DNA from 3 places in the Paracoccus sp. 228 genome. Region 1 is predicted to be linked to each of the others. Evidence: riboswitches for the same ligand, from Rfam matches in the RefSeq annotation. Region 1 holds a riboswitch; each other region holds the start of a gene.
What was found. Region 1 has a riboswitch for cobalamin ahead of SY26_RS11740 (DUF1636 domain-containing protein). Riboswitches for the same ligand answer to the same signal wherever they lie in the genome.
Positions count from the first base shown of each region.

Region 2: another riboswitch for cobalamin. It lies ahead of SY26_RS17715 (TonB-dependent siderophore receptor); the one in region 1 lies ahead of SY26_RS11740 (DUF1636 domain-containing protein).
Region 3: another riboswitch for cobalamin. It lies ahead of SY26_RS14815 (ABC transporter substrate-binding protein); the one in region 1 lies ahead of SY26_RS11740 (DUF1636 domain-containing protein).

Region 1 is NZ_JYGY01000003.1:433,826-438,198, reverse strand. Features, by position in the region: gene SY26_RS11755 (trehalose-6-phosphate synthase) at 1-209, opposite strand, end outside; gene otsB (trehalose-phosphatase) at 219-941, opposite strand; gene cobO (cob(I)yrinic acid a,c-diamide adenosyltransferase) at 1,043-1,672, opposite strand; cobalamin riboswitch at 1,713-1,939, shown strand; gene SY26_RS11740 (DUF1636 domain-containing protein) at 2,034-2,444, shown strand; gene cobW (cobalamin biosynthesis protein CobW) at 2,447-3,490, shown strand; gene cobN (cobaltochelatase subunit CobN) at 3,504-4,373, shown strand, end outside.
Region 2 is NZ_JYGY01000006.1:208,475-212,847, forward strand. Features, by position in the region: gene SY26_RS17715 (TonB-dependent siderophore receptor) at 1-1,817, opposite strand, end outside; cobalamin riboswitch at 1,950-2,137, opposite strand; gene bhcR (HTH-type transcriptional regulator BhcR) at 2,200-3,021, opposite strand; gene bhcA (L-aspartate--glyoxylate aminotransferase BhcA) at 3,219-4,373, shown strand, end outside.
Region 3 is NZ_JYGY01000004.1:382,769-387,141, forward strand. Features, by position in the region: gene SY26_RS14810 (iron ABC transporter permease) at 1-801, opposite strand, end outside; gene SY26_RS14815 (ABC transporter substrate-binding protein) at 798-1,805, opposite strand; cobalamin riboswitch at 1,943-2,160, opposite strand; gene SY26_RS14820 (hypothetical protein) at 2,409-2,663, opposite strand; gene SY26_RS14825 (TRAP transporter large permease subunit) at 2,789-4,105, opposite strand; gene SY26_RS14830 (TRAP transporter small permease subunit) at 4,105-4,373, opposite strand, start outside.

The DNA.
Region 1 (4,373 bases):
GTCAGGTCAAAGGACAGCCGTTGGAACGCCGCGCCCGGATGGTCCTGCAGGTCGGGCGCGGGATCGTCCGTCACCTCGCCCGAGAAACCCACCCACACCCCGCCGGAACTGCGCAGCGCATCCTCCAGCGCCACCACCAGCCCGCCCGAGGGATCGTCCCCCAGCGGCAGGCGGTTCGAGACGACGATCAGGCGCGGTTCGGTGGACATGGGCATTCCTCAGTTCAGCGATGCGTCAAGCCAGGCGGCCAGCGCGGCAGGGTCGGACAATCGGTGATGCGCGGCGGTGGGACCGTCGCCGATCTTGATGGCAAAGCCGCCGCGGGCCTGCGCCTCGGCCATGGCGGGTTCGTCGGTGGTATCGTCGCCCGCAAAGACCGGCACGCGCCCGGCAAAGGGCTCAAGCGTCATCAGATGCGCCAGCGCGCTGTCCTTGCCGACACCACCGGGGCGCAGTTCGACCGCCATCTTGGCGGGCTGCAGCACCAGGTGCGGGTTCCGGTCGGCCAGATCCTGCATCACTTCCTCGACAAAGGTGCGCAGTTCGGGGGCGTCCCGATAATGCAGTGCGACGCCGTGGGGCTTTTCCTCGACCAGCAAGGCGGGATGGGGCGCGGCGGCGGCATGGGCCGCGGCATGAAGGGGGCCCGCGTCGAAATCCACCCGGTGCAGGGTCTGGATGCGGCCGGGGCGCAGCGACAGTTCGGCGCCGTGGCTGCCCGCCACGATGCCCTCGAACCCATCCATATGTCCGCGCAGGTCGGCCACGTCGCGCCCCGAGATCAGCGCCACCGCACCCCCCTGCCGCCGGTACAGCGCCGCCAGCCGGTCGCGCAGCGCCTGCGTGACAACGACCGCATCGGGCCGGGGGGCGATGTCGACCAGGCAGCCGTCGAAATCCAGGAACAGGGCGGCGTCGGGGGCAAGCGGGGGTGGGGTCACGTCAGGCGGGCTCCGGCGATTGGGATATACCAAAGGGAACCCGTGACTCCCCCCGAGGGTTCACCGCCGCGTGAGGTTTTTTGACCGCCGACCCGCGCGCGTCAGTATTCGACCCCGGCCTGCGCCTTGATCCCAGACCGGAACGGATGCTTGACCTGGGTCATCTCGGTCACCAGGTCGGCGGCCTCGATCAGCGCGTCGGGGGCGCCGCGCCCGGTCAGCACCACATGGGTCATGGCGGGCTTTTCCGCCTGCAGAAAGGCCACCACCTCGGCCGCGTCCAGATAACCATAGCGCAGCGCGATGTTGATCTCGTCCAGCAGGACCATGCGGATGGCCGGGTCACGGATCAGGTCCTGCGCGCGCGCCCATCCGGCCTGCGCCATGGCGATGTCGCGGGACTTGTCCTGCGTCTCCCAGGTAAAGCCCTCGCCCATGGCGTGGAACTGGCAGATGCCGGTGAAATGCGTGGTCAGCAGCGTGCGTTCGCCCGTGTCCCACGCGCCCTTGATGAACTGCACAACGGCGCAGGGCATCCCGTGCGCGATGGAGCGCATGATCATGCCGAACCCCGACGACGACTTGCCCTTGCCCGGCCCGGTATGGACGATGATCAGGCCCTTTTCGCCGGTCTTGGTCTCCATCATGCGGTCGCGGGCGGCCTTTTTCCTGGCCATCTTGGCGGCGTGGCGGTCCTGATCCTCGGCGGAAATCGGGTCGGTCTGCGTCATCGGGTCGCTCCTTGCGGTTGACAAACGGCGGGTGCGGGGGTTTGGGTGAGGGCGTGTTGGTTCCTGTCTATGACAGGCGAAGAGGGAATGCGACAAGGCCCCGGGTCATCAGACCCGCGACCCCAAGCGCAGCCGCCCCCGCGACCGTGACCGGAGAGGTCGCCCGATCCACTGGCCCCGATTGGGGCTGGGAAGGTGGGACGACCGTCGGGGCATCCGCCCCTGAATCCGCAAGCCGGGAGACCTGCCAGCACCTGACGATGACGGGCGAACGGGGTGTTTCGCGACCGGCAGGTGATGGCCGGATGCCCCGTGCCGCCTCCTCTCGGACGCCCCTTGCCGCAACAAGGAAGGGGCCGCGATGCGCGCCGTTCTGCATGTCTGCACCACCTGTCGCGGCACCGTGCCCGACCCGGTTCCCGATGCCGCAGGGACCGATGCCGCGAGGACGGATGCCCTTGGCCCGGACGCGCCGCGCCTTGGCGCCCGGCTGCACGACCTGCTGTCCCGCACCGCCCCAGACGGCGTCGAGATCCGCCCCGTCGAATGCCTTTCCGCCTGTTCGCAGGGCTGTTCCGTCGCGCTGTCCGCGCCGGGCAAGTGGTCCTATGTCTATGGCCGCCTGACGCTGGACGACGCCGCCGACATCCTGTCGGGCGCGCGCGCCTATGCCGGGACCGCCGACGGCATCGTGCCGTGGCGCGAACGCCCCGCCGTCTTCCGCAAGCAGAGCCTTGCCCGCATCCCCCCGCATACCCTGTCGCAGGAGTGACCATGAACGACCTCGTGAAGACCCCCGTCACCGTGATCACCGGCTTTCTGGGGTCGGGCAAGACGACTCTGGTGCGCCATCTGATGGCCAACCCCCAGGGCCTGCGCCTTGCGGTGATCGTGAACGAATTCGGCACGATGGGTGTCGATGGAGAGATCCTGAAGGGTTGCGCCGACGCCTCCTGCCCGGCCGAGAATATCGTCGAGCTGTCGAACGGCTGCATCTGCTGCACCGTCGCCGACGACTTCATCCCCACGCTGGAGGCGCTGATGGCGCTTCCCGCCCGCCCGGACCACATCCTGATCGAGACGTCCGGGCTGGCGCTGCCGAAACCGTTGCTGAAGGCCTTCGACTGGCCCGCCATCCGCTCGCGCATCACCGTGGACGGGGTGATCGCCCTGGCCGATGCCGAGGCCGTGGCGGCGGGCCGCTTCGCCCCCGACGTGGCGGCGGTGGACGCGCAGCGCGCCGCCGACCCCGGCCTGGACCACGAGACGCCCCTGTCCGAGGTCTTCGAGGATCAGATCGCCTGCGCCGACGTGATCCTGCTGACCAAGGCCGATCTGGCCGGACCGGAGGGCGTCGCAGCGGCACGGTCGGCGATCGAGGCCGAGCTGCCCCGCCCCCTGCCCATCCTGACCGTGACCGAGGGCGCGGTCGATCCGCGCCTGATCCTGGGCCTGGGCAAGGCCGCCGAGGACGACCTGGACGCCCGCCCCAGCCATCACGACGGCGCCGACGACCACGAGCATGAGGATTTCGACACCGTCGTCATCGACCTGCCCGAAATCACCGACCCGGCCGATCTGGCCGCCCGCATTGCCCGTCTGGCCGCCGAGCAGAACGTGCTGCGCGTCAAGGGCCATGTCGCCGTCGCGGGCAAGCCCATGCGCCTTCTGGTGCAGGCCGTGGGCGCGCGGGTGCGCCATCAGTACGACCGCCCCTGGGGCCAGACCCCGCGTCGGTCGCGCCTGGTGGTGATCGCGGAACATGACGACGTGAACCCCGACGCGATCCGCGCCGTGCTGGAGGCCGTGCCAGCATGACCGGGCCCGCCTGATGCATGTCATCTTCCGCGAACAGGTCGGGCTGGAGCAGACCGACACCCCCTATGATCCCGGGCAGACGCCCGGCGATCTGGTGGTCCTGTCCTTTTCGGACAGCGACCTGGGGGCCTTTGCGGAGGGCTGGCGGCGCGCGGCGGGGGGACTGCCGTCCACGCGGCTGTGCAACCTGGTGGCGCTGCGGCACCCGGTTTCGGTCGACACCTATGTCGAGAACACGCTCTCGGGCGCGCGCGGCATCCTGATCCGTCTGATCGGCGGCGAGGCCTACTGGCCCTATGGCCTGGCATCGGTCCAGGACCTGGCGCGCAGGCGGGGCATCGCGCTGGCCGTGCTGCCCGCGGACGGCCGCGACGATCCGCGGCTGGAGGAGATCTCGACCGTTCCCGCCTCGGTGCTGCGCGTCCTGCGGCGGCATTGCGACCAGGGCGGCGCGGTCGCGGCGCAGGCGGCGCTGGCGCAGATGGCCGTCGCATCGGGCCTGCAGGCCGCGCCCGTGCCGGGGGTCAAGACCCTGCCCGCGATGGGGTTCTACGACCCCGACCGGGGGGTGGTCGCCGATCCGGGCCCTATTGCGGCGCTGGTCACCTTCTATCGCAGCTGGCTGGCGGCGGCGGATGTGGCGCCCATCGACGCGCTGATCCGGGCGTTGCGGGCGCGGGGCATCGCGGCGATGGGCGTCTTTGCCCCGTCGCTCAAGGCGCCGGGCCTGGGCGACTGGCTGGCCGATGCCCTGCCGGGCGGGCCTGCGCTGGTCGTGAACGCGACCGGGTTTTCCGGGGGGAACGCGGGTCCGTTCGACGGCTGGTCCTGCCCGGTGTTCCAGGTGGCCCTGTCCACCAACCGCCGCCGCGACTGGCTGGCG
Region 2 (4,373 bases), on a different contig from region 1:
TCGAACAGGTTCACCACCCGCGCCGTCGCCCGCACGTTCGGCGTCAGGTCATAGCCCGCGGCAAGGTTGACCACGGTATAGGACGGCAGTTCGCGCGTCTCGACCGCGCCCCAGAACTGGGTGTCGAAGGTGCCTGCCACATGGCGCAGATCGCCCGTGACCGATCCGCGCCCGTCCAGGACCGACAGTGTCGCGTTCAGGCCAGCCTCGTGCCGGGGGCGGCGGGTCTTGACGCTGCCATCGGGATTTTCCGCGTCAAGATAGGTATAGCTGGCCCCCAGGGTCAGACTGTCGGTCGCCAGAATGCGGGCCGCGACCTCGACCCCTTGGCGGGGGCTTTCGCCGGACTGGTTGCGATAGGAATAGAACGCCACGCCATCCTCGATGCCGACCAGATAGTCGGTGATCTCGTCCTCCAGCGTCTCGTTGAAATAGGTGACGTCGATGGTCCCGCGACCGTCCGGCAGCTGCGCCTCGACCCCCAGATCAAAGCCGCTGTTCTTTTCCGGGCGCAGGTCGGGATTGCCTTGATAGACGGTGCCGAAGAAGCCGGCATCGGCATACAGCTCGAAATAGGACGGATTCACCAGCCCCGTCCCGGCGGATGCGTGCAGGCGGAACGGACGGTCGGGCATCTGCCAGGAGAGACCCAGGTTCCAGCTGGTGAAATCGGCAAAGACGCGGTTCGCGTCGTGGCGCAGCCCGGCCTGGACATCCAGCCCGCTGGCCAGCATCGCGCGGTATTCCAGCGCGACCGACGACATCTCCCGGGACTGCCCCGGCGCGGTCGAGTTGCTGTCGCGCTGATGTTCCGCCAAGAGGTTCAGCAGCTGCGAGGCATCGGCGGCCGACCCGTCCAACCCCAGGCTGGTGCGGTATTTCAGCTTTTCGGTCTGGCCGCGCCGGAACGGGCTGTTGTCCTGGCTCTGCCGGGTGATGCTGTGCTGATAGTCCAGGCGCTGGACCAGGCGGCCGTCCAACGCGGTATATTCCGCCCAGACCCCGCCCTGAAACTCGTCGCGGCGGCCGAACAGGTCGGCATCGACCAGATAGCTTTCGGCATCGGTCGCGGCAAAGTTCTCGGCGTCAAAGCCGTAATCTTCGGTGGACTGGCGCAGCGCCACCCCAAGGCGCAAATCGTCGGTGGCCAGGACGTCGCCGGACAGGACGGCGGTCTTGCGGTTGATCCCGTCCTTGCCGCCGCCATCGCCCGACTGGTCATAGCCCAGATCGTCGCGCGCCGACAGCGACAGCCGCAGCCCGCCCCGTTCCCCGCGACGGCTGACATGGACCGAGGCCGCCCCGCCGTTCCCGGCCTCGACCGAACCGCCATAGGACAGGCCATGGGGCGCGTCGCGCGTGATGATGTTGATCACCCCCGCCGACGCGTTCGATCCATAGAACACCGATTGCGGTCCGCGCAGCACCTCGATCCGGTCGATGTCGGTGGTCTCCAGCCCGGTCAGGACGTATTCGTCCTCGCCCCCCGCCGCCTCGATGCCGTCGATCAGGATCAGGGTGTGGTTCGCCTCGGCGCCGCGGATGCGGACCTGTGCGATGCTGGCGCCGCTGCCGCTGACCGACACGCCGGGCAACGCGCGCAGGGCGTCCTGGACGGTGGCGATGCCACGATCCTCGATCTCGGTCGCGGTCAGGACGGTGTGGGCGCGGGCATAGCCGTCCTGGGCCACGGGCGTGATGCCGGCGGTCAGCACGATCTCGTCCAGCAGGATGGGTTCCCCCGGTGCCGGACCTTGCGCGGCGGCGGTGACGGGAAGGGCGACAAGCGTCGCCAGAAGACAGATCGGACGGCGCATCGGCACGGACCTTTCAAGGCAGGCACGGCCTGCGGCAAACAGAAATGTCCGGCACACGGACCCGGTGGGGCGCGGCAGGACGGTGACTGTCACCACTGCGGATCAGCCGCTTTCCTGGCACGCCCCGCGCCGGAAATGGGTGAGTGCTGCGGCAGGTCTCCTGGCTTGCGGGTCGATGCCTTGGCCGGCCTTCCCGGATCGCTCCAGTGGCATGATCGGCCATCGCTCTCCGCTTACAGTTGCGGGGGCAGCCCCGGATTGGCACCGGTGTTCCCTTTTGATCCGGCATGCAGGCCGGAACCGTAGCGGCGCCCTTGTGGCGCAGTGGCCCCGGAGCTGTCAACGGGATTCCGCCGTCCGTCCCACGCCCGGCAAAAGGCGGTCAGCGCCCGCCCCGGCCCGATCCCAGATCGGCCGAAATCCGTTCCGCTGCGGTGGCGACCATGCCGCCGATGCGGTCGACGGCGGCATCGGTCATGCGGTTCGTGGGGCCCGACACCGACACCCCGGCCACCGCCTCGCCATAGCTGTTCACGATGGAGGCCGCGACACAGCGCATCCCCAGGGTGCGCTCCTCGTCGTCAAAGGCAAAGCCGCGATGGCGGATCAGGGCGATGTCTGCCTGCAGCGCGTCCGCGTCGGCGATGGTCTTGTCAGTGAACCGGGTGAAGGTCGCGTCGCGCAGGAACACCGCCAGCCGCGTCTGATCGAACGCCGCCAGCAGCGCCTTGCCGATCCCAGATGCGTGCAGCGGAGACCTGGTGCCGGGCGGGAAAAACGCGCGGATCGTCTGATGCGTCTCGACCTGGCTGACGAACAGCACGTCGCCGTCGCGTTCGATGCCCAGGTTCGCCGTCTCTCCGGTCAGGGCCATCAGGTCGCGCATCACCGCACGGCTGCGTTCGACAATGTTGGTGCGCCGCAGGAAGACCGAACCAAGGCGGAACGCCTCGGGGCCGATGAACCACTCCTGCCGGTCGGGATTGTTCTCGACATAGCGACGGTGTTCCAGGGTGGCCAGGACGCGGTGCATGGTGGCGGGCGATTGGTCCAGATGCGTGGACAGCCCGGTCAGGGTGATCCCCTCATGCGCGGCCAGGGCCTCCAGCACGTCCAGCCCGCGGTCCAGGGCCTGGATGCTGGCGGCGGGCTGATCGGCCTTGCCGCTTCTTGGTCGCCCCCGCTTGCGCACCGGTTGTTGCATCGGAATCACGCCCCTTCCATCTGTAACACCACAGAAAAATAATTTCATGAAAGCCATTTTCCGGCAATGAAAAAATCGCGCGCCCATGATTTCGCTGCGAAACCTGCATTAAACCACGTTTCCGAAAAACGATTTCAAAAAAATTTACCGGTTTGCGGACCCGTGCTACACCTTGTCGCATCAAGGAGGAGCCGACCGTGAGCACCCAGAACCCGATCTTCATTCCCGGCCCGACGAACATCCCCGAGGTGCTTCGCAAGGCCGTCGACATGCCCACCATCGACCATCGCAGCCCGATGTTTGGAAAGATCCTGCATCCCGCGCTGGAGGGGGTCAAAAAGGTCCTGAAATCGACGCAGGCGCAGGTCTTCGTGTTCCCCTCCACCGGCACAGGCGGGTGGGAGACGGCGATCACCAACACGCTGTCGGCGGGCGACGCGGTTCTGGCCACGCGCAACGGCATGTTCAGCCACCGCTGGATCGACATGTGCCAGCGGCACGGCCTGGACGTCCAGATCGTGGACCAGTCCTGGGGCGAAGGTATCCCCACCGACCGGTTCGAGGAGATCCTGACCGCCGACACGGCCCATCGCATCAAGGCGGTCCTGGCCACGCATAACGAAACCGCCACCGGCGTCCGGTCGGACATCGCCGCGGTCCGCCGCGCGCTGGACCGGGCGGGGCATCCCGCAATGCTGTTCGTGGACGGGGTCAGCTCCATCGCCTGCTATGACTTCCGGATGGACGAATGGGGCGTCGATGTCGCCGTCACCGGGTCGCAGAAGGGCTTCATGCTGCCCCCCGGCCTGGCGATCGTCGGCTTTTCGCCCAAGGCGATGACCGCGGTCGAGGGCGCGGGCCTGCCGCGCACCTTCTTCGACATCCGCGACATGGCGCGGGGCTATGCCGCGAACGGCTTTCCCTATACGCCGCCTGTCGGCCTGCTGAACGGGCTGAAGGTCGCCACCGACATGCTGCTGGACGAGGGGCTGGAGAACGTCTTTGCCCGTCATCACCGCATCGCCGAAGGCGTCCGCCAGGCCGTCGCGGCATGGGGCATGACGCTGTGCGCCGCGCGACCCACGCTGTATTCCGACAGTGTCAGCGCGATCCGCACGCCGGACGGTTTCGACGCCAACCGCATCGTCAGCCATGCGCTGAACACCTATGGCGTGGCCTTTGGCACGGGCCTGGGCGATGTCGCGGGCAAGGTCTTCCGCATCGGGCATCTGGGGATGCTGACCGACGTGATGGCCCTGTCGGGGCTGGCCACGGCGGAGATGGTGATGGTCGATCTGGGCCTGCCCGTCACCCTGGGCTCCGGCGTCGCCGCCGCCCAAGCGCATTATCGC
Region 3 (4,373 bases), on a different contig from region 1:
CGCCGTGGCCATGGCGGTCGCCAGGATCAGCACGGCCTGAACGCGCCGGACCGGCACGCCCAGGGACGCCGCCGATTCCGTGCCGAAGGCAAAGGCGTCCAGCGCGCGGATGTGCCATGCGGCCGCGCCAAGGACGGTCACGGCGGCGGCCAGCGACAGGCCGACATCGTCCCACCGGACGCCCGACAGGTTGCCCAGCAGCCAGAACATGATGCCGCGCGCCTGTTCCGCACTGGCCGACCGCGCGATGATGAAGCTGGTCAGGGCGTTGAACAGCTGCGACCCGGCGATGCCTGCCAGCACGATCTGCGCGGCACCCCGCGCGCCCGGACCGCCACCCGACAGGCGCGCCAACCCCACCACCAACGCAAAGGCCGCGATCGCGCCCAGCAGCGCGCCCGCCGACATCGGCACGAACCCCGCGCCGATCCCCGCCACCGCGACCGTCACGGCCCCCGTAGACGCCCCCGCCGAGATGCCCAGCAGATAGGGGTCGGCCAGTGCGTTGCGCAACAGCGTCTGCAGGACCAGCCCCGAGATCGCCAGCCCCGCTCCGCAGGCCCCTGCCACCAGCGCGCGCGGCAGGCGGTAAGCCCAGACGATACCCTGATCGATCGGGTCCAGCGGATAGCCCGCACCCAGCATCTGGTTGGCCAGCGCCTGCCAGACGGTCGAGAGGGGGATCGGCGTTTCCCCCAGGGCGGTGCCGGCCAGGGGGGCCGCCACGATCAGCAGCGACACCCACAGCCAGACCGGGGCCAAGGGGCGGCGGACGGTCGGCACCCCGACATCGGCGGTCATTCGGACAGCCCGTCCATGCCCGCCGCCAAGGCCTCCAGCCCGTCGATCATGCGAATGCCGGGATGCAGCGCCTCGGCGTCCAGGATGACGATGCGATCCCGGCGCACGGCGGTCATCCGGCGCGTGACCGGGTCCGTTTTCAGAAAGCGCAGCTTTGCCTCGACATCGTCGGCAGGAAAGCGGCGGCGGTCCATGCGCGCGATCACCAGCACCGAGGGGTCGGCACGGGCGATCGTCTCCCACCCTACGGCGGGCCATTCCTCGTCCGAGGTCACGACGTTGCGCAGGCCAAGGCGGTCCATCATCCAGGCCGGGACGCCCATCCCGCCCGCCATGTAGGGGTCCAGCGCCAGATCGGCCGAGGAGAACCAGACCGCCGCGGACGCATCCGGCAGGTCCATCGCCCGCGCGCGCTCCACGACCGCCACCTCTCGGGCCTGCAGGTCGGCGATCAGCGCCTGGCCCGCGTCCTGCGCGTCCATGACGCGCGCGATCTGGTCGATGCCGTCCCACAGCGTCGCGATGTCGAAGGGCGCAAGGCGGGTGCCGTCGGCGCCCACGCTGTTGTCCTTGCCTTGGCAGTCCGTGGGCATGACATAGGCCGGAATGCGCAGATCGGCGAACTGCCGGCGCGTGCCGACCGCCCCCTGATCCCCGATCATCCAGGCGAACATCGTCGGCACGAAGCCGGGGCGCCGGTTCACCACCGATTCAAAGCTGGGCGTGTCGTCGCTGATGCGGTCAACCCTGGCATCATCCTCTGCAAAGGCGGGCAGCACCGGGGTGAACCACAGCGCGGTCCCGGCCATCCGGTCCGCCTGGCCCAGCGCATACAGGATCTCGGTCGTGGACTGGCCGATCGACACGACGTTGTCGGGACGCGCGGGGATGGTCACTTGGTGCCCGCAATTGTCGATCACCAGCGGATAGTCGGTCGGCGCGGCAAGGGCCGCCTGGCCCAGGCCCAGCGCCACCGCGGTCGTCAGGAAGATTCTGGTCGTCATGGTCGTCCTTCATGAAACGAAGGACGGGGCTGAAAAAGGCGCAGCGGCGTCACCGGGGTCCCACCCACCTTCGCGGTCGCGTCGGATGAAGGCCGTGGATCGGCGCATGCGGTCTTTCTCCGGGGCACCCCGCCCGGGTTGGTTCAGGTCATGATGGCAGGTCTCCTGACTTGCGGGTCGCGGCCTTCCCCGCCTTCCCGGCGCAGGGGGCGCCAGTGGCATCATGGGGTCGGCTACCGCTTACAGTTGCGGGGGCAGTCGCGGATTCGGCGCCTGATGGCTACACCTCACCACGTTCCCTTTTCACCCTGCCGGGGCCTTGGCCGGCACGGGAACCATCACGGACGGAAATGCCGCCGGGTGGGGACAAAGTCAACTGCCGCGGCAAGCAGCCCGCAGCCGACCCGGCCACCACGGCCGACGCACCTGTGACACCCGCCGCTTATGCCAGCCTGATCCCGGCGACCGGTGCGCCGCTGGTCGAACGCGCTGGCGCCCTGCGGAGGAAGGAGTTGGTCCCAGTCCTTCCTGCCAGGCATTGATGGGGGGTCGGATATAGGGCGTCAGACCACCGGGCGATCCAGCGCCTGACACCGCAGGGCTTCAAACCTGGCCGGGCCTCTTTCGCCACAGGTGGCGAAGGTCCAGCCGGGGATAGTCCCGCTCGATCTGGCTGCCCCAGAACAGGCCGGCGATCGGGGCTTCGGGATGGTCAGGGTCAAGGCCATAGTCGATCTGGGCGATGCGTTCGGCCGGCATGTGCAGGGTGTATCGCAGGAACAGGAACTGCTCCAGCCAGGCGTCATGGTCCTTGTTCGTGAACAGGTCCGGACGGGGGACGGGTTCGGGGTCGTGCATGATGGGTCAGCCTTGGGTGACGGACCCCGATTGTCCGTCAATCCGCTTGCCGGTGCAACATTCCTGTCCCCGAACGAAAAGGGGGCACGCCGCATCCGGCATGCCCCCCGATCCACGGCAGGCGATCAGTAGATCGCCAGGGCCGGGAACAGGATCAGCAGGCCCACCGCCAGGATCTGCAGCCCGATGAAGGGCAGCAGGGCGCGGAAGATTTCTCCCAGCGAGATGTCCGGCGGGGTCACTGACTTCAGGTAGAAGGCGGCGGGCCCGAAGGGCGGCGACAGGAAGCTGACCTGCATGTTCATCGCGAACAGCACCCCGAACCAGACGGGGTCGTATCCCAGGCTGACGATGATCGGCACGAAGATCGGCATGGTCAGCAGCGCGATGCCGACCCAGTCCAGGAACATACCCAGCACGAACAGGATCGCCATCATGAACAGGATGATGATCGTCGGGTTGTCGCTGATGCCGGTGATCAGTTCCGACACGAAGTTGATGCCGCCCATCAGGTTGAAGACGCCCACCAGGGCAGATGCACCGATGCCGATCCAGACGATCATGCCGACCGTCTGCAGCGTCTGCATGGCCGCGCCGCGCAGCAGGCCCCAGGTGAATTCGCCGCGGATCACGGTCGAGATCAGCACGCCCGCCACGCCCACGGCGCTGGCCTCGGTCACGGATGCGATGCCGCCATAGATGGAGCCCAGCACCATGATCACGACCAGGATCGGCAGGAACAGGCCCTTGAGCAGGCGCAGCTTTTCGTCCCGCGGGACGCGGGCGGTGACGGCCGGGGGCACGTCGCCCGGCGTCAGCCAGGCACGGATCAGCACATAGGCCACATAGAGCAGCGCCAGCATGAAGCCCGGCACGAAGGCGGCCGTGAATAGGTCGCCGATCGAGACGTTCGCGGTCAGGCCATAGATGATCAGCACGATCGAAGGCGGCACCATGGTCCCCAGGCTGCCGCCCGCGCAGACGACGCCGATGGCCAGCTTGCGGTCATAGCCCTGGGCCAGCATCTGGGGCAGCGCGATTAGGCCCAGCAGCACGACCTCTCCGCCGATGATGCCGGACATGGCGGCCAGGATGACGGCCACGAAGATCGTCTGGACCGCCACGCCGCCGCGGATGCGGCCGCCGACCAGGCGCATCGCCTCGAACAGGTCGCGGGCGATGCCGCTGCGGTCCAGGATCGCGGCCATCAGCACGAACATCGGCACCGACACGAAGACGAAGCTGGACACGAAGGTATAGACGCGGCTGGTGATCAGCGGCACGACGTTCGGACCGAACCACCCGAGCGCGAAGATCAGCGTGACCAGCAGCGTGACGAAGGCCAGCGGGATGCCCGTCAGCAGCAAAAGCAGCAGCAGCGCGAACAGAAGGCCCGTCCCGGCCTCGATCCCCAGGGATTGCAGCGAACCGAAGATCTCCATCAGCGGGCTCCCTTGTGCCCGCGGGCATAGTTGACGGTCAGGATGGCGAATTGCAGGGCCATGATCGCCAGCGCCACCATCAGCAGCACCTTGAGCACGCCCGGATAGGCCGGGTTCCAGGCCGAGCCCGAGGTCTCGAGGTGAAAGCTGCCGTCGGGGCGCCAGGCGGACCGCTTGACCATCTGCCAGGCCGCCCAGGCGAAGGCGCCCGAGGACAGGCCGCAGATCGCCGAGATGAGGATGTCGGCCACCCGCCGCGCGGCGGGCG